Linked DNA regions of Stratiformator vulcanicus. Each later gene encodes a partner of the first gene's protein in a complex. Links are inferred from orthologs where the notes say so. Each region holds a gene or a part of one and is shown in the gene's direction. Other genes may lie near its edges.

Region 1 (6,168 bases):
AAATCAGCGGCCTGCGTCCCGCGTATCACATCGCCAGAGAAACGGCGGTCATCCTGTCCGAGCGTCTGCGGAAAATGGATGAGTGGGTGTCCAAGCTGGTCGCGAGAGATTCCGAGGAGCCGCAACGGCAGGAATGGGCCGAATTTCGAGCCAAACTCTACACAAACTGGGAGTTCTAAGTCGTCTCCGGCAGCCGGCCCGACCTGCGTCACTAAGAAGACCACGTTGACAGGGTTGTGCAGACGTAAGATATTTCGATGCCGCGTTGCAGGCCCGAACGCACTGTGACGCTTTGTGTCTTTCAGATTGAGCGATGCTTTCAGATTAAGCAATGACTGACCTACAGCAGTATGCCGTCAATGTTGCCACGAAGGCTCGAGCAGCCTCGCGGGTGCTTGTCGCTGCGCGGGGCGAAACCAAGAACCTCTGGTTGACCAAGTGCGCTGCGGCCATCCGGGAGCGGCGCAAAGAATTACAGGCGGAGAACCAGCGCGATCTCGACAAGGCTCCCGAGTACGGGCTGACCGAGGCGGCGATCGATCGGCTGGAACTGACCGACAGCCGCCTTGAGTCGATTGCGACCGCGATAGAGGAGATCATAGCCCTGCCCGATCCGGTGGGCCGGGTGCTCGGCAGCAATGTGCGGCCGAACGGGTTGAACGTGACGAAGGTCCGCGTGCCGCTCGGTGTGATCTTCTTCATCTATGAGTCGCGGCCCAACGTCACGGTCGACGCCGCGGCACTCTGCGTCAAAAGCGGCAACGCGATCATCCTGCGGGGCGGAAAAGAAGCTTTTCACAGCAATCAGGCTCTGCACGCCCTGTTGAGCGAGATTCTCTCCGAGGTCGGCCTCCCCGCCGACGCCGTGCAAATGGTCACGACGACCGATCGTGAAGCGGTCGGTCACTTTTTAAAGCTCGGCGACGAGATCGATCTCACAATTCCGCGAGGCGGAAAAGGATTGATCCAGCGAGTCACGGCTGACGCCGCCATGCCGGTGCTCAAGCACTTGGACGGCGTATGCCACGTTTACATTGACCGATCGGCCGATATCAGCCGGGCGATCGAAATTACGGTCAACAGCAAAGCGCAGCGACCGGGCGTTTGTAATGCCGCTGAGAGCCTGCTCGTCCACGCGGCGATCGCCACGGACTTTCTTCCGGCCGTTTATGACGCCCTAAGTTCTGCCGGAGTCGAGATCGTCGGTTGCGAACGGACCCGCGAAATTCTTCCGCAAGTGGCGGCCGCGTCCGAAGAAGATTTTCGCACGGAATATCTCGCGCTCAAAATTTCCGTGCGCGTCGTCGATTCGACGGCTGACGCGATCGAACACGTCAACAAATACGGTTCGGGACATACCGAATCAATTGTGACGACCGACATCGCGTCGATGCAGCAGTTTACAACAGGTTGCGATTCGGCCGCGGTCATCGTTAACGCGAGCACGCGGTTTAACGACGGCGGCGAATTCGGGCTCGGCGCGGAGATCGGCATCAGCACCGATAAATTTCACGCCCGCGGCCCCTGCGGCTTGGAAGAACTGACGACCTATAAATATGTCGCCTTCGGCGACGGGCAAATCCGAGAGTAGCAATAAGTAGGTCGGGCTGTGCCCGACGAATCAAAGCAATCACGTCCATTTGCAACGAGATTGCTGTTCAAAGTTGAGTCCATCACAAGTCGAACAAGTCGCTCTATTGCGGCCTAATTTTCCTCCTGAACTCTCACCTACGATTTCCTAAAGCTCACCTTAACCCGGCATCTCGATGTCCGACGTACTAAGCCAAAACGAAGTCGAATCGCTGCTGGCAGCGCTCGATGGCGATGCGTCTGCATCGGATTTTGGGGGCGGGGGCGGACAGGATCCGGCGCCTCGAACCGGCGGGCAGATCAGCGTCTATGACTTCAAGCGCCCCGAACGCGTCAGCAAAGAGCAGATGCGGGCCTTTCAGGCGCTCCACGAAGGGTTTAGCCGCGAATTCGGTGCGGCCCTCAGCGGCATGCTTCGCTCGATCGTCGAGGTCCGGCTGATCAGCGTCGACCAGTTGACCTACAGCGAGTTCGTCTTCAGCCTCGAAAACCCGACCTGCTTCAACCTATTGGAGTCGAAGGGTCTTGAAGGCAACTTAATCCTCGACCTGAACCCCTCCATTATTTTTCCGGTCGTCGATCGCCTGCTCGGCGGCGGAAGGCATGCTCGACTTTCGAACCCGAATCGCGCCCTGACGGAAATTGAATTACGGCTTGTTTCGCGAATCACCCAACTCGCGATGCGGGGCTTGGAGAAAGCCTGGAGCAACCTCTGCTCGCTCGACCTGCACGTCACACAGGTCGAAAGCAACCCACAGTTGGTGCAGATCGTCCCGCCGAACGAAGTCATCGTCCTGATCAGCTTCGAGATTTCGATGGGGGACATGCGCGGGATTATGAACCTGTGCATTCCCTTCAATACGATCGAGCCACTCTCCGGCAAGCTGTCGTCCGATACGTGGTCGGCTTATACCAAACGTGCGGCTGATGAGAGGCAAAAATTAAGCCTTGAGAAAAGCGTCGGCAAAGCGAAGGTGAAACTCGCTGTGCAGGTGGCCGAGACGACCGTTACCGCTGACGAAATCGCCGGTTTAGCGGTCGGCGATATTATTCTGACGCAGCGAGACCAATCGTCCGGATTGGAGATCTATCTGGAGGGCCGCCCGATGTTTCGGGGCTCGCCGGGAATGCTCAAAGGCCACAAAGCGATTCGCGTCGGCGAACGAATTCGACCGGCGAAAGAGCTGATCGCCCAACAATTGGGTGAGTCGGACGAGCCTGAGAAAAAGTAAAGCCGCTGCCGCGGCCGGTGCTTTCGGCGGATGCTCAAACCGCGGCGGGCTCTGCGTTCGCACCGGAAAGAGCAATCAGCAATCGCTCGAGTTCGACCCTGTCAGGGAGTCGTCCGCCACCTTTGACGCTTTCGTCGGCCCGAAGCAAGACGTTTCGAAATTGCTCGGCGCGGGGGCGACCGACACGACGAAGATACTGCTCCGTCTGACCAATTTCTCGAGGAAAGACCCCGGCCGACTTGAGCGCTGCTGCGAGTGGAGTCCCCTTGGACGATTCATCGACCCCCTTCATGATGCGTCGATAGGTATAATTGATTCCGCCCAGCACGCGTTGAGGCGCCTCCCCCGCCGTCAGCAGCGCATCGAGCTGCCGCATCGCCGAGTCGATGTCGCCGGTTCGAATGGCGGACAGCATTTCAAATGTCGTCTTCGTGCTCCAACCGCCGACCAACGCGGTGACGTCCTCGACAGAGATCTCGCTTCGGTCCCCCGCATAAGCTGAGAGCTTCGACAACTCCTGCGATAGCAATCCGAGGTCATCGCCGGCCAGTTCGACGATCAAACCGGCGGCATCAGGGCCGAGCTTTTTCTCGTGGACTGAAGCCGCCTCGTCTTTCAGCCAGCGAACCAAGGCCGCACCTTTGATCGCCTTGCATTCAATCGCGGTGGAATCGGGCGATGCGGCGACGGCTTTCGCCAGCTTCGTATTCTTTGGCCACGAATTGACTTCAAGGATCAGGGTCGATCCCTTGGACGGCTTCGGGACGTATTTTTCGAGCCCCGACCGAAAGTTGCTGACGAACTTATCGGCGTCTTCGACCACAACGAGACGCGTGTCGCCCCACATTGAGACGGTGCGAACTTCGTCCAAGACCGATTGCAGATCGGCCTGCTCACCCGGAAATCGCGTTGATGCAGCGTCTTCATCCCCACCGAGTACGATTTCCTCGATCCGTTCTCGGACGCCGCGTTTGAAGTGCGGCTCGTCTCCGAACAGCACGGTGATCGCAGGAACGTCGGGAGACTTCTTCTTTAAAAACTCGGTCGCATGCACGTTGCGATTCCTCCCGTTGACCGTCGACTCACCTGCGACCTAAATTCCCGGTCGGTTATTTTGGCACATGTCGTAACGACGCGACACTGTTCAAACAATTGCTTCACCATTTCGCCAATCGAGCAACCTTGGCAATCACCGACAGTCTTCACCGCGAACGAGAGGAGTCGGCCGAAGACGTAGCAGAATACGTCTGCCCGGGCGAACGCGCGGCGATTTCGCCAGCCGTTCACCTATCGCGAGTGGCTCGCGGATATCACAAATGCCGCCGATGCCCGCACAATCCAGCGATTGTGGATTTGAACTCCGGCGAGGCACCCGTCGATCAGCTTGCGGTCGACCTACCTGATGACAGGGATGACCGCTGCACGGGCCTGTTTCGCCGCGACTTGGGAACGGCGGAGTTGGAGCTCATTGCCGGTCGTTTCGCGGTTCAATTGCACAACCGGCAGGAATTTCCGCTCGCTTCCGGCGGGCGGACCGGACAACAGCCCCTTCCCTCAGTCGTCGTCGGATACGGCGACGGCCCTCACGATGCGGAGGTCGCACTTCGCTTATCGGCCACGCTCCGCCGGTACGGATGCACGACGCTCTCGATCGGTGCTGTGACAGCCTCGGCGATGCGTTTCGGCGTCCACCACCTCGACGCCGACGGCGGCGTTCACGCTTCGTCCGGCGGGTTGGCGACAGGGCGGATCGGCGTCCGTCTGCTCGATCGTGACTCGTTTTCCGAATCGGTAGAAAGCTGGCAAACGTCAGTTTCCGGGCTGCGAACTCATGAGCCGATTACTCCGACCCGACGCGGCGGCTCTACCCGTTCCTTCGACGTCACGGTCCCCTATTCGGCTGCATTCCTGAAACACTTTCGCGGCACACTCGGGCAAGGCGTTGCGGTCGAGTGTGACTCCAAACTATGGCTGAAGAATTGCCGGCGGGTCGGCGATGCGGTCGGGCTATCGATCACTGATCCCACCACATCGGGTTCGAAGGCATTCGAACTTGTCGTCGATCCGGAGGGTGAGCGGACCGCGATCCATGACGAATTGCGGAACCCTGTCGGATCGGCCGAACTAATTTCACTCCTGTCGCGTGATGCCTTACGCGAGCATCCGGGCAGTTCGATCGTGCTCGATTGGGACCTTGCCCGAAAATTTCGCCCTCTCATCACATCACTCGGTGGGGACTGCGTTCCCAGCAATAGTTCGCCACGTTCGATGGCGGCAACAATTCGAGACCACCGGGGCCTCCTCGGTTTCGACTCAACGGGTCGCATCTGGTACCGCCAGGACGTTCCGACCGCCGATGTCCTGTTGGTCCTCGCCCATCTCGCCCGGATCCTCAGCCGCAGTCGCGAACCGCTTTCGAAACTCCTGCGACGCGAAGCCTTGCTGAGGCATGAACCTGCGGAAGCGATGACGTAGGCCTTATTGAGAGCGTCATCGTTCCAAATTGGCCGACCCGAATCGTGGTGATAAAGAAAAACCCCGCCGCAAGCTGCGACGGGGTTTTTATAGATTGACTGTCAAACGAATCAGTCGTCTGTCGAATCGGAGGAGTCACCTTCAGGGGAGTCGGTACCGGCAGCCGCTCCAACCAACTCTTCCTTCGGCTCTTCTTCGGCCGTGCTACCGACGAAGTCGAGGTGCTTGTCCTCGCCAACTTCTTTGACTTCGACGGTGATCAGGTTGTGGCCTTCAAACGCCCCGCGAAGCAATTCTTCACTGAGCGGGTCTTCGATATAGGTACCGATCGACCTGCGGAGCGGCCGGGCTCCGTATTCGACGTCGGCTCCCTTTTCGACGACATATTCCCGCGCGGCTTCGGTCAATTCGAGCTTGAGGTCACGCTCGGCGAGCCGATCGCGAACCTTGCCGAGTTCAATCTCGACGATGTCTTTCAGTTCTTCCTTAGTCAGTTTGCGGAAGACCACGACCTCGTCGAGACGACCGAGGAACTCGGGGCGGAAGTGCCGTTCGAGTTCGCCCATCACGTCCTGCTTCATATCCTGATAAGACCGCTCTTTATCGCGATCGGCGACCGCGTGCAGCCCGAAGCCGCCCGAAGCGATCTGCTTCGCACCGGCATTCGTGGTCAGGATCATGATCGTGTTCTTAAAGTCGACCTTCCGACCGAAGCTGTCGGTCAGGTGGCCTTCTTCCATGATCTGAAGCAGCATATTAAACACGTCGGGGTGAGCCTTCTCGATTTCATCGAGCAGGACCACCGAATACGGACGGCGACGAATCTTTTCCGTCAACTGACCGCCTTCTTCGTAACCGACATATCCCGGAG
Region 2 (6,327 bases), 180 kb from region 1 along the record:
AATCGTCTGTGGATTGGCTGATTTTCGAGCTCAATCGACTATGAAACGGGCTAACGATTACAAGGAGGGCGGAATATGTCGTTCGGGCTGACCGGCGAATCGATGCAGCTCCTCGAGCATGTGGCCTCGTTCGCCGAGCGTCGGCATGAAGTGCTCGCGGGAAACGTTGCGAATATCGATACGCCGAATTATAAAACGCGCGATCTCGATGTCGCCGGTTTTCAAAATGCCCTTCAGGCTGCGCTCTCGACAGGCCGCGACACCACGCCCTCATTGGGACAAGTCGGACTCTCGACGCCGTCTCTGACGGAGCTATTCTCACCGGAATTAAACCGACCGCGAGAGATCGCGCCGCCGAACGTTACATTTCAGGACGGAAACAATCGCAGCATTGAACGCGAAGTAATGGAGATGACCAAGAACAGCATGTTGCAAACCTTCGCCGTCGAATTAATGTCGGCGCAAGCAGGTTTGCTGCAGTCGGTGATCGCGGAACGGCCATAACGAATGGCCGATGGTTTCGCGGTGGTCTTGAGTGGCATTGTTCGACGTAAAATTGCCTTCCACCAATACACTTCCCAACGGACACTGATCATTAAATGCTCCGCTCCATCGACGTCAGCACCTCCGCCCTTGTCGCACAGCGGCAGCGGATGAACACAATCTCCGCCAACATCGCCAATGCCGAGACGACCCGCGATGCCGACGGAAACAAGACGGCTTACCAACGTCGGTACGTGGCTTTCGAAGCGGCGGGGCGACCGGATGATCCGGGTGGCACCGCGGTAAACTATCGGGTCAACATCGACGATTCCAATCCGGTGCGCAAAGTGCTCGAACCGGGGCATCCCGATGCCGACGCCGAAGGCTACGTCTCCTATCCGAACATTAATCTCGTCACCGAGTTCGTCAACGCGGTTGAAGCAGCCCGCGCTTATGAAGCCAACGTCGTTGCGATCGAAATGAGCAAACAAATGGCTCAAACGGGTCTGCGAATCATCGCCTGACAATTAATTATCTATACCATCCGGAGAGCCATCCGGGCGTGCGAATGTTCGTCGCCCCTCCCCATCACGATTGACCGGCTCTCGGTTTCCGTTGAAGACCTGTTGCAAGAGGGCACGTGACTGATGAATCCGATCTCGGCATTGAGCGGAACGATCAGCGGTGGCAACGTGCCGTCCATCGGACTTCCGATGACACCAGCGGACGGCCCGGCCGGCCTGACGCCTGCGATCGGTCGACCGGCTGATTCTCCGGGGTTCGACAAAATGCTTTACGAGGCCGTGCAGCAGATCGACGGAATGCATCACACAGCTGACCAGGCCATGAAAGTCCACCTTGCAGGTGGAGACGTGACTCAGGTCGAAGCCTTGACCGCTTTCAGAAAGGCCGATCTCGCCACACGCATGATGCTACAAGTGCGAAACAAGCTGGTCGACGCATTCAACGAAGTCAAACAATTGCGGATGTGAATATCGAACACGATCGCGGGCTCCGAATTAGTGCGAGTTGCGATCGGTAAGCTGGCGGATTCACCCCGCGACGAGATCAATGTCGGCGTGACGTAGGAATAGCAGCGATGGACTCATTAAAAAAAACGTGGCAGCAGATCGCGGAGTTGTTCGGCAAGATGTCGACCAGTCAGCGGTTGACGTTGATCGCCGTGCCGGTCGCGTTGCTCGTGTCGTTCGGCGCGCTCGTCTATAGCGGGTACTCGGGATCGTATGTCGCGCTGTCTTGGGGAAAAGTCTTTACGACCGATGAATTGGTTAATGCCGAGCAAACCTTAATTGAGGCCGGGCTGGACGACTTCCATCGCAAGGGACAGCGGTTAATGGTCCCGTCGGCACAGGTTGAAAAATATAACGCAGCACTGCTCGTCGACGGAAACCTCCCATCGCAATCAATGTCAGAATTTGAAAAGCAACTCGAAAAGTCGAGCATGTTCACCAGTCGCGAGCAGTTGCAGGCCATGAAAGACGTCGCACTCCAGAAGGAGTTGCGAACCGTTCTTCGTGCCGTGCCCGAGATCGACGACGCGAGCGTCCACTGGGCGCGTTCGCGGGCTTTTCAGTGGCCCGACCGGCGAGAGAAAGTCACCGCAACCGTCACTTTGCGTCCGAAACGCAATCACGACCTCAGGCCGAACGTCGTGCGGAGCGTGCGTGCGGCCGTCGCGAGTATGATTCCCAATTTAAAGCCCGAGGACGTCACGGTATTCGACCAATCCACGGCAACCGCCTATACCGGCGACCGTGAGGGCGATCCGTTTAATGCGAAGGTCATCGGTTGGATCGAGCAGCACACAAGGGTGTATCAGGATAAGATCGCCTCGGCGCTGTCTTACATACCCGAAGTCCTCGTCACGGTTAACGTCGACGTGGAAAACGTGAAGTCGCAAATCGTTCGGGAACAGTCGGTTGACGCGAAGCAGACGGTGACCGTCGCTTCACGAGAAGTGACCCGCGCCGTGCAATCGAATGAGTTTCCGACCGAAGCCGAGCCGGGTGTGCAGAACAATCAGCCCCGCTCGCTCGATACGCAGCAGCGTCCGACGAAGTCGAGCAAGACCGAAGAGGGAGACACGCTCGCACGCGTCGTGCCGTCGTTTCAGGTCACAGAGAAGAAATTGCTCTCGGCGATGCCCGAAGCCGTTCAGGTCTCGATCTCCATTCCGGAAGTATACTACGAAAATATCGCCGCGCGCCGCGGTCTGACCGCCGGCACGACAGACGCCGAGAAACAGGCCTTTCTGGCGTCGGTTCAGCAGATCAAGTCGGAAGAAGAGTCGAAGGTTCAGAAGCAGGTCCAACAATTAATACCGGCCGGGTCACCCGAGACGGCCGTGCATGTCGCGTCGATCACTCGAATTGACAGCGTCCAGCCGGTGATTTCGGTCCCCATTACGGCGACGCTGGCCGAATTGCTGCGAGAGTGGGGGGCTCCCGCCATCCTGACAATCATCGGATTGTGGGCCTTGTTCTCGGTCACCCGCGGATTGCCGCGAGAGCAGCTGAGTGCGGACGACGAAGAGGATCTCGACGATCCGGAGACGACGCTCGCGAAAAAAGCGGATGTTATGCCTTCGGACGAAGAAATTTCCATGGAACCGACGGAGCGCGACAGGCTGCAGGACACCGTCCGTGACAATCCGGATGTCGCCGCCGCAATTCTGGGGAAATGGATTCAGACGGTCAGATAGCTGAGCGTCGTGTCAAGATGCGGTCGCAATCGCGGTTCGAAACTGGCTGATGCCGAACGTTTAGAAAACTGAACTGGTCACAATCGGCGGTATCGAGCTAAGTTCCGCCCCATGGACGACATCCGGAAAGCCGCCATCTTGCTGCTCAGCCTTGAGAAACCTCTCGCGGCGGAGGTTCTCAGCCAATTGCCACGGCATTTGGTTGAAGGTGTCACGCTGGAAGTCGCGAAGCTCGACGATGTGACCCGCGAGCAGCAGGAGTCGGTGCTCAAAGAGTTCGGCGGGCTGGCCAAAGAACGCACGCACATCGAGCGCGGCGGGATTGAGTTCGCCGAAGACCTGCTGACTCAGTCGCTCGGCGAGAACGGCGGGACGGAAATCATCGAGAGCGTGCGGCAGTCGATCAATTCAGTTCCGTTCGCGTTCCTGCAGAAAGCGGGGATCGACAACCTGCTGACTTTCATTACCGAAGAACATCCGCAGACGATCGCCCTCATTCTTTCTCATCTGCCGCCATCCATGGCGGCAGAGGTTCTCAGTGGTCTGTCAGCGACGAAGCAGATCGACGTGATCCGCCGCGTCGCGACCATGGAAACGACAAGTCCGGAAGTGATCAACGATGTCGAGTCGAGTCTGCGGACGCGGATGAATTCGTCATTCAATCAGCAAGCCGAGAAAGCCGGCGGCGTGCCGATGGTTGCGGAGATTCTCAACGTCACTGACCGCATGACGAACAAAGGCATTCTCGAAAGCCTCGAAGAAGAGGACTCCGATCTCGTCGATGAAATCCGCCGTTTGATGTTCGTCTTCGATGACCTGCTCAAGCTCGACAGCAAAGCCATTCAGGCGTTGCTCAAAGAGGTCGACAACAGCCAGTGGGCCGTCGCCCTCAAAGGGGCCTCGGAAGAGATCAAACAGAAGGTGCTCGGAAACCTCTCGCAAAGAGCGGCCGAGCGGCTCAACGAGGAGATGGGATATCTCGGACCCGTCAAAGTCAGCGAAGTCGAAGCCGTGCAGCAGCAAATCGTCGATGCGGTCCGCCGCTTGGAAGATTCCGGCGAAATCGAAGTCGCCGGCGGCGCCGAGACCGAACAGTACATCAGCTAGGAGCACGCCGGCTATTTGCCCGCAGTGGGTGCCGAACGTGGTCGCCGGTCGGCGCTCATTTTGTTCCGATCAACAACCGCTCTTCGCGCGCTCGATGCCCGACTGATATTGTTGCCGCCCGCATTGTCGATACACGTTGGTAGCAACCATGGAACGCGCTCGAGTTTTGAAGTCCGAAGCGACCCGCGAGTTGGGGTCGATGGTCGCGTTCAATCTCGAAGACCTCAATCGCAAGTGCGAAGCTCATCTCGCGGCGGTGCGCGACAAGACCGCGACGATGGTTGAAGAAGCTACGGCGTCCTCCCAATCGATCCGCGAGCAAGCGTACGCGGAAGGCTTTGAGCAGGGGCGACAAGCGGGTTTAGGCGATGCCGAGAACGAAATTCAGCGGCGGGCGAAAATTCTGGCGGCCGAAATGGCGGCCGAACAATGCCGCGATGCCGTGACTGCTATTCATGACGTCGCCCGCCGAATTGACGTCGATCGAGAACGCTTTCTCGGCGAGTGGGACGCTGCCGCGATCGAATTGGCTGCCGCGATCGCAACGCGACTTCTCGGGCAAGTTGTCGAGACCGATCCGACCGCCGTCGCCGACCTGACTGCCGATGCGCTGCGATTCGCCGTCGATTCGGGGGAGGTCACGATCCGCCTGCACCCGAAAGATCGCGATGTGATCGGTGACTGCATCGAAGACATCCGCGAACAACTCGCGGGCCTCGGCTCAGTTGCGGTTCAGACTGACCCCGCCCTTCACCGCGGGGACTGCGTGATCGCAACAACATTCGGGCGGATCGACGGGCGGCTCGAAACTCGAATCAATCGCATTTGCTCAGAACTGATCCCGGCAGGTTCGCGACAGAAGTCGACTTCTGAAACGCACGGAGCGTTGTCGTGACAGTCGCCACCGAGTTGATCGGCCAGATGGACAAGATCGTGCCGTTCGGTGTGACCGGGTGCGTCAGCCGGATCGTCGGTATGACGATCGCCGTCGCGGGGCTGCCAGTTCCGCTCGGCTCCGTTTGCCGCATCCGCACCGGTCGAGGCGGGAGTGTTCCAGCAGAGGTCGTCGGGTTCTCGGATGAGGCGACCCTACTATTGCCCCATGCCGATGTGGACGGCGTGCGTCGCGGCGATGCCGTCGAACTGGTTCAGTCGAACCCCACCGTCCGCTGCGGCGAACGACTGTTAGGCCGTGTTCTCGATGCGCAGGGACGCTGCATTGACGGCGGTCCTCCGGTGACGCTGCGTGAGTGCCGTCCATTGCAACCGCCGCCAGTTCGACCGATGGAGCGTGAGCCGATTGATCGCCCGCTCGAGACCGGAGTCCGCGTTCTCGACGGGATGCTCACGATCGGCCACGGACAGCGGATCGGATTGTTCGCCGGTAGCGGCGTCGGGAAAAGTACCCTGCTGGGCCAGATCGCTCGATCTTCTTCGGCTGACGTTAACGTCGTCGTTCTCGTCGGGGAACGCGGCCGAGAGGTCCGAGAGTTCATTGAAAATGACCTCGGCCCCGAAGGCCTCGCCCGCAGCGTTGTCGTCGCAGCGACGGGCGATGAGCCGGCCGTGCTGCGGTTAAAGGCTGCATCCTACGGAACGGCGATCGCCGAATACTTTCGCGATCAGGGCCGCGACGTCGTGCTGATGATGGACAGCGTAACGCGATTCGCCCTCGCGCAGCGAGAAATCGGATTGGCCGCCGGCGAACCGCCTGCCACTCGCGGCTTCCCGCCGAGTGTCTTCGCGAAGTTGCCCCGGTTGCTGGAACGGAGCGGGCGAACGTCACGCGGGAGCATCACCGGCATTTACACAATTCTGGTCGACGGTGACGATACCAGCGAGCCGATCTCCGACACCGTCCGAGGCGTCCTCGATGGTCACGTGATGCTCTCGCGTCGACTCGCCGAGCGGGCCCACTGGCCAGCAATCGACGTGCCCGCCAGCATCAGCAGATTGATGCCAATGTTGGCTTCCGCCGATCATCTGTCCGCGGCTGACCATATCCGGCGAGTTCT
Region 3 (6,371 bases), 240 kb from region 1 along the record:
TTTCAACGAAGGGCTGCGATTCTGCGTGCGCAGCGGTTCTCAGACTATTACGTCGGTTCGGTCGATTCGGAACAGGCCTACGCGACGCGGATCGACCTCATTTTTGAAGACGATCCGTTCTCGCGAGACAGCATCCGCAAGATCGAGGAATTACGGCAGTTGGTCCCCGAGATTCTGCCGGAGTCGCTGACCGACTCGCAGATTCACTTTCTCGGCGCGACGGCCAGTATTCGCGATCTGCGTGAAGTCACGGCCCAGGATCAAGTCTTGATCGATCTGCTCGTGCTGGCGGGGGTCTTCACCGTTCTCGTCATTCTGCTCCGCAACGCGGCGATCTCGGCGTTCCTGATCACCACGGTTTTCTTCAGCTATCTGGTGACCTTCGGTGTGACCTTCTGCGTGTTTGCCGCCCTCACGCCTGACTTCGTCGGGCTGGACTGGAAGGTGCCGGTCTTTCTGTTCGTGATCCTCGTGGCGGTCGGCGAAGACTACAACATCTACCTGGTCACCCGAGTCGAAGAAGAACAACAACGCCACGGACCCGTTGCGGGCGTTACCAGCGCTTTGGCGAAGACCGGCGGGATCATCTCCGGCTGCGGCATGATTATGGCCGGGACGTTTTCCTCACTGATGTTCGGCTCGCTCAGCGGCATGATTCAGCTCGGCTTCGCCTTAGCCTTCGGCGTGTTGCTCGACACGTTCGTGGTGCGACCAATCATCGTTCCCGCTTACTTGGTGATGTTGAATCGGGGTGACTTCGGATCGTTGGGACCATGGCTCGGGGCGTTCCAGCCGAAAGCCGACGGTTCGGACGACGTGGGAGTCGATCTGCCCGAAAGTGAATCGAATGCCTCACCGATCGATGACACCGAACAGTCCGTGGAGAAACGCTCCAAGGCGTCCTGATGCGCGCCAAGCGGCTTAGACCAGAGAAGGTGAGCGGCTTCCCCAACCAAAGCACCGGGCAGGGCACGTCCCCCCGAAACCAGATTACGGCGAAACCAGGCCTTCGCGAATAGCGAACCGCGCCAGCTCAACCCGGTCGTGAATGTTGAGCTTCGACATGATGCGGTATTTGTGGCTGTCGACACTTTTCTCGGACAGGTGCAGTCCCCGGGCAACTTCTTTGACGCTCTGTCCGTGGGCGAGCAACCGAAGCACTTCGAGTTGGCGATTCGTCAGTGACGCCAATTGGGACGGCGACCGCATCTGCCAAGCCCGCCGCATCGGGTCGAATGAGAGCCGGTTGCGGATCTCCGGCGAGAAGTACTGCTCCCCGCCCACGACAGACGTGACGGCGTCAGTCAGCGAGCCGATCGATTCATTGGTCAGCACAAATCCCGAGGTCTTCAGCCGCAACGCCTGATCGAGAACAATGTCAGGCGAGGCATCGCCGAAAAGAATAATTTGCGACCGCGGGCTGGAGCTCTTGATCTGCCCGACGACCGTAAAGGCATCGGGGCGGGAATCGGCAGTGCCGAGAAGAACCGCATCGGGCTGATGCTCGGTCGCAAGCTCGACCGACCGCTCGTTCTCCGTCGTCGTGGCGACCACGGAGCAACGGGCATCAAGGTTCAGCACTCGTTCCAGAAGTTCGACGATCAATCGGTGCGGATCACAGATCAGAATGCGACACTGCTGCGTTGAAATCATGTTGGTGCCCCGCGATGAGAGAATGTGGGCAGTACGACGCGGGCAGGAGCGCATGGAATTGCAAAGAGGTGACGCTCATCGATCGTTCCTGGCCGTTCGCGTCCGGGCGAGATGGGAGGTTGGCCCGGGACGTATCAGATGTTGCTTATTCTTACGAGACGACTGACTGTTGAATAGGTGAAATACCCCATTTTTGACGAGCAGCCGAATTTCGCGGATGTCCGGCGGGGCGGAATTTCTGTCGCATCCTCTCCAACCGTCACATCGCCTATTGCCGGGCCGTAAAGATCGGGCCCCTGACTCGGGAATACGGGATCGCCGCCGCATCGTCCGATTTTGCGGACTAGGCTGCGATGTCGCATGTTGGAAACGTCAGCCGCTTGCGACCATTTCCTTTGCGCTGTTCAAGGACGCCCGATATGCCTGCGACGCTTCAAGAGCAGTCGACCGCCACCGCCGAATTTATCAACCCGGTCCTCGGCGCTGCGCACTCGGTCTTCGAAATGATGGTGGGCTGCGTACCGCGGCGGAAGTCACTTTCGATTCGCGATACCACGTCCGCGCCTTACGACGTCAGCGCGATCATCGGAGTGACCGGCAAACGCGTCGGGACGATCGTGATGAGCCTGTCAGAGCCGGCGGCGATCGCGGTACTGGAGCGGATGACCGGCAACCGTGCAGAGCGCGTCGACCCTGACGTATGCGATGCGGTCGGCGAACTGACCAACATGATCGCCGGAGCGGCTAAAGCAAAACTGGCGGAACTCGAACTGTCGATCAGCATCCCGAACATCGTCTCCGGTCCCGCTCACACCGTTCACTATCCCGCGCGGGTGCAGCCGATCGCGATCGAATTTGAGTCGGAAATCGGACCATTCTGTATCGATGTCGGATGTCAATTCTTGGACCGATCGTGACGAACCTGTTAACCGCACACACCGCCTGAGCCGCTCAGCCGCCGACCACATTGCCACAGAAAGTCACTTGGGAAGAACAATGAAAGTTCTCGTTGTCGATGACTCTCACACGATGCGAATCATCCAAAAACGGTGCCTGAATTCGTTGGGCGTTGAAGACATCACCGATGCGGCTGATGGCCGTGAAGCCCTTGAATACTTCGCCTCCGGGGAGTTCGACATCGTACTCAGCGACTGGAACATGCCGGTAATGGACGGCCTGACGCTCCTTACTGAAATCAGGAAGAGAGATAAGGACGTGCCCGTAATTATGATCACAACCGAGGCCGAACGGTCGCGGGTCGTCTCCGCAATTCAGGCTGGCGTTTCCGACTATATCGTCAAACCGTTTACGCCCGACGCGATGAAGGAAAAGCTCGAACGATGGTGCGGCATCAAAAAGGATTAACTCACAGAAAGTCGGCGCGTTGAGCCCATCACCGACTGCGATCGCATTACTCTTTTAAACAGCTGACCCCCCTCTCAATTCTCTTCTGAAACTGCCGACTCCGGCAGCCTGGTCCCATGGTCGATCCCCAAAAAATTTGGTCCTCCTCTCAACTCCCCACCTTGCCGGCGGTCGCCGTCCGCCTGCTGGACCTCTCTAAAAATCCCGACGCGGAGGTCAATGATTTCATCGAGATCATTAGAACCGACCCGGCGATCTCCGCAAAAATTCTGAAGGCGACAAACTCGTCTTATTTCGGCTTCCAATCCAACGTCACAACGATCGACCGTGCCGTCCCGTTGTTGGGAACGACGGTTGTCACGTCGCTGGCTTTAAGCTTTTCGCTGGTCGAAGCCGCGATGACCACCGGCCCGATGGTCGAGCACTATCGCGACTACTGGATGCAATCGGTCATTCAGGCCGCGACCGCGGAACTGCTTGCCACGAAAACTCCCGGCAGCCTCGGCAGCGAATTCTTTTTGGCCGGGCTGCTCTGCGACCTCGGCCGTCTCGCGATGCTCAAGACAGTGCCCGACGAGAGCCGCCAGGCGATTGAAACGGCGCGGGAACGCGGCCTCGACCTGTTCGCCACCGAGAACGAAATGGTCGGCGTCAATCACGTCGAAGTCGGCCTAAAGCTAATGGAAAGCTGGACGCTGCCGCCGGCGACGATTCTCGCTGCCCGCCATCACCATGACCCGCTCGAGCTGATTCAGCAGCATGAGTCCGCAAACGATTCCGATCTCATTCATGCCACAGCCGTTGCCTCATCGGTCGGAGACTACTTCTGCGGAGCCAACAAAGGTCAGGCACTCGATAGATTAAGAGTCCTCACAGCGGCTTTCTACGATCTCGACGAGACGGAACTCGAAGCTTTTCTCAGCGAGGCTAAAGAGAAGATCGACTCCGTCGGCGAACTATTCGCGCTCAACACCGAAGGACTCGGCGACCCGCACGAATTAATGGCCCAGGCGAGCGAGCATCTCACGCAACTGGCACTCCGGCAACAAGCCGCCGCGGCCGAAGCCGTGGCTCGACAGCAGAAACTCGAAGAGCAAACCCGGCTGCTGGAATCTAAAAATAAGGAGCTCACCCAACAGGCCATTCGCGACCCGCTGACAAAGCTCTATAATCGCGCGTTCTTCGATGAGTCGCTGCAACGGGAACTCGATCGATGCGCACGGGCCGCAGCCACGATCGGAGTCATGTTCACCGACATTGACAAATTTAAGGTGCTCAATGACACGTACGGCCATCAGTTCGGGGATCAGGTTCTGAAGCAGGCCGCCGGCTTGCTCGGCGGTTCCATCCGAAAGTCGGACGTGCTCGCCAGGTACGGCGGCGAAGAATTCGTGGTTCTTGTCGCCGCACCGACCGAAAAAGGAATCGCCAAAGTCGCTGAACGAATTCGGGCAGCCATGGAAGCGGCGAAGTTTGTCTTTGAAGGCGAAGACGTTCCGGTCACGATTAGCGTAGGAGCCGCGTTAGCCATTCCGCAACGCGACACCGCAGAACTCGCCGAAAAGCTGATCTCCGAAGCCGATGAAGCCATGTACGACTCGAAAAAGAACGGCCGCAACCAATGCCACGTTCGAGTCTTGCTATCTGATGCCGAACGGGTTTTGATGCAGAAAACGACCGCCCGACGCTTCAGCCGCTGGCTCGTCAATCGGGGCGTGTTCGACATCCCGACCGTCAGCAAAGCGCTCGTCAACTTTGAATGCCCGCACGTCAAAATCGGTGACCTGGCCGTTCGCCGCACGGTGCTTAATTCGATGGAGGTCGACCAGATTCTTGAGCAGCAGCAATCGAGCGGAAAGAGATTCGGCGAAATTGCCATGCAACTCGAACTGCTGACCGAAGACCAAGTGGCCGACCTCCTCGCATGGCAGTCGGAGTGTCCGCAAACACTGGCGGTGGAATTGGTTAAGAAGGGCTTGCTGGAGAGGCAGGCCGCTACGATGTTGCTCAAGACCTATATTGCCGAGGCTCCCGCCCCGCGCGAAAATGCCATGGCATAATACCTTCTTTAACGGAGTGGTGGTCGACGCGTTGTGAGTTAGCTCTCCGTAACGGATCAGCCACGACCGCTTACCATTTAAGCGATATGCGTAATCGTGCCGCCGTAGTAGACCGAACTACCGGCCTCATTCTCTAAGGTAATCCCGCCGCCGTCATCCACGCCCCGGCACAGACCGTAAGTCACGCGATCGCCTGATGAGAGCCCGACGGTTCGCCCCGTGAGCGCGCAGTGCGCCGCGTAACGCTTTCGAGGGAAGGCCCGGCTGTCGCGATAGTCGCCGAGTTCCGATTCCAATCGAATTAAGATTTCGATTAAGTGTTCGCTAGGGTCGACACTTTGATCCGCGATGTCATTAAGGGAAATCGCCCGATCGCGAATCTCGACGGACGCGTTTCGAAAGTCAACGCCCACATTAATTCCGATTCCAATCACAAGGAAGGGAATTGCGCCTGCACGCTCAATCTCGACGAGTATGCCACAGACTTTCTTCCGATTAATTAAGACATCATTGGGCCATTTCAGTTGAACGCAAACGTCACCCAGTTTTGAGGAAATCGCGTCGCGAACGGCCAATCCGGTGATTAATGACACGAGTGGAAGTTCCGCCGTCTCCAACTTAAAATCAGCCGGATCGATCACGACCGAAAACGTCAGTGATCCGCTGCCAGCGACCCATCGATTTGCCCCTCGACCGCGCCCGGCTGTCTGACGAGTCGCGAATACGAGGACGGGAGTGCTGACTTCTCCCGCCGAGATCAACGACTTCGCACGGTCGTTCGTCGAATCGAGCGACTCGTGGGCATCGATCACCGCGACCATCGTCTCGGTCGCAATCCGCGACTTCAGTTCGGGTGTCATAGCGGAATTCTCGCCGAAGTCGCCGGGCGACGGGTCATTTCACCTGGAGCTTTTCCACTTCCGTGTGCAACGCCTGAAGTTCCTTTTCCAGCCGGGTCACTTCGGCCGGATCGTCCGTCTGTCGTTTGGCGGCACCGAGAAGTTGTTCGGTCCGTTGAATCTTCCCCCGCAGCACGGCGAGTTGCTTCTTCGATTTCTTATCCATATTCCCCTCGAGGTGATGTTTCTGCGGAACCCGCCATTCTATTCACCCGCAGGTGCTGCGCGAATTCAGACACACCCTCAGACGCCAAGAATTCCGACCGATCACTCCGTCCTACGTGACACGGAGCGCAAGCGACAACACCTCCAATCGCCAACCCACTGCAAAACAAGGGAGGCAAAAGAGATCATTCAGGCCACGAACTATTACACAACTTCACCAACCTGCTCT

What was found.
Region 2: the proteins of fliM (region 1) and fliG are in contact, whole or in part, in a crystal structure (PDB 4QRM), measured with the Thermotoga maritima proteins. The link is inferred for Stratiformator vulcanicus from one-to-one orthologs. Residues at the interface, in WP_004081085.1 of Thermotoga maritima: Tyr124, Leu127, Asp128, Ile130, Met131, Gly132, Gly133, Pro134, Glu136, Pro139, Arg141, Thr144, Glu145, Ile146, Glu147, Ser149, Ile150, Lys153; in WP_004082903.1 of Thermotoga maritima: Phe122, Ser125, Glu126, His127, Pro128, Gln129, Thr130, Val133, Glu157, Arg161, Leu164, Leu165, Arg167, Ser169, Glu171, Val172, Glu175, Ile176, Asn179, Lys182.
Region 3: the proteins of fliM (region 1) and Pan189_RS16470 are in contact, whole or in part, in a crystal structure (PDB 4IGA), measured with the Thermotoga maritima proteins. The link is inferred for Stratiformator vulcanicus from one-to-one orthologs. Residues at the interface, in WP_004081085.1 of Thermotoga maritima: Asp3, Val4, Leu5, Gln7, Ile10, Asn11, Leu13, Ile14, Leu17, Met18; in WP_004081049.1 of Thermotoga maritima: Ala83, Gly85, Gln86, Gln87, Val90, Ile91, Ile94, Lys99, Asp100, Phe101, Ile102, Val103, Arg110.

Annotation. Positions count from the first base shown.
Region 1 is NZ_CP036268.1:4,379,524-4,385,691, forward strand. Bases 1,026-3,794 are described here. They hold fliM (flagellar motor switch protein FliM), read left to right. Parts: upstream 1,026-1,766; coding sequence 1,767-2,822; downstream 2,823-3,794. Other genes in these bases: Pan189_RS17440 (glutamate-5-semialdehyde dehydrogenase), read left to right, coding at 1,026-1,591; holA (DNA polymerase III subunit delta), read right to left, coding at 2,857-3,794. Also shown: Pan189_RS17435 (Crp/Fnr family transcriptional regulator), read left to right, coding at 1-179; more of Pan189_RS17440, read left to right, coding at 332-1,025; more of holA, read right to left, coding at 3,795-3,876; Pan189_RS17455 (phosphohexomutase domain-containing protein), read left to right, coding at 4,170-5,297; Pan189_RS17460 (ATP-dependent Clp protease ATP-binding subunit), read right to left, coding at 5,408-6,168. UniProt on the Bacillus subtilis protein: One of the proteins that forms a switch complex that is proposed to be located at the base of the basal body.
Region 2 is NZ_CP036268.1:4,201,762-4,208,088, reverse strand. Bases 2,387-5,314 are described here. They hold fliG (flagellar motor switch protein FliG), read left to right. Parts: upstream 2,387-3,316; coding sequence 3,317-4,312; downstream 4,313-5,314. Other genes in these bases: Pan189_RS16730 (FliI/YscN family ATPase), read left to right, coding at 5,204-5,314; Pan189_RS16735 (FliH/SctL family protein), read left to right, coding at 4,461-5,207; Pan189_RS16745 (hypothetical protein), read left to right, coding at 2,387-3,205. Also shown: flagellar basal body rod protein FlgB, read left to right, coding at 76-504; flagellar basal body rod protein FlgC, read left to right, coding at 600-1,007; flagellar hook-basal body complex protein FliE, read left to right, coding at 1,131-1,475; more of Pan189_RS16745, read left to right, coding at 1,583-2,386; more of Pan189_RS16730, read left to right, coding at 5,315-6,327. UniProt on the Bacillus subtilis protein: One of the proteins that forms a switch complex that is proposed to be located at the base of the basal body.
Region 3 is NZ_CP036268.1:4,138,782-4,145,152, forward strand. The notes cover bases 1,362-4,333. They hold Pan189_RS16470 (response regulator), read left to right. Parts: upstream 1,362-2,649; coding sequence 2,650-3,018; downstream 3,019-4,333. Other genes in these bases: Pan189_RS16460 (response regulator transcription factor), read right to left, coding at 1,362-1,653; Pan189_RS16465 (chemotaxis protein CheX), read left to right, coding at 2,073-2,570; Pan189_RS16475 (sensor domain-containing diguanylate cyclase), read left to right, coding at 3,135-4,333. In the rest of the region: Pan189_RS16455 (MMPL family transporter), read left to right, coding at 1-906; more of Pan189_RS16460, read right to left, coding at 991-1,361; more of Pan189_RS16475, read left to right, coding at 4,334-5,078; Pan189_RS16480 (biotin--[acetyl-CoA-carboxylase] ligase), read right to left, coding at 5,156-5,938; Pan189_RS21495 (hypothetical protein), read right to left, coding at 5,973-6,143. UniProt on the Bacillus subtilis protein: Involved in the transmission of sensory signals from the chemoreceptors to the flagellar motors.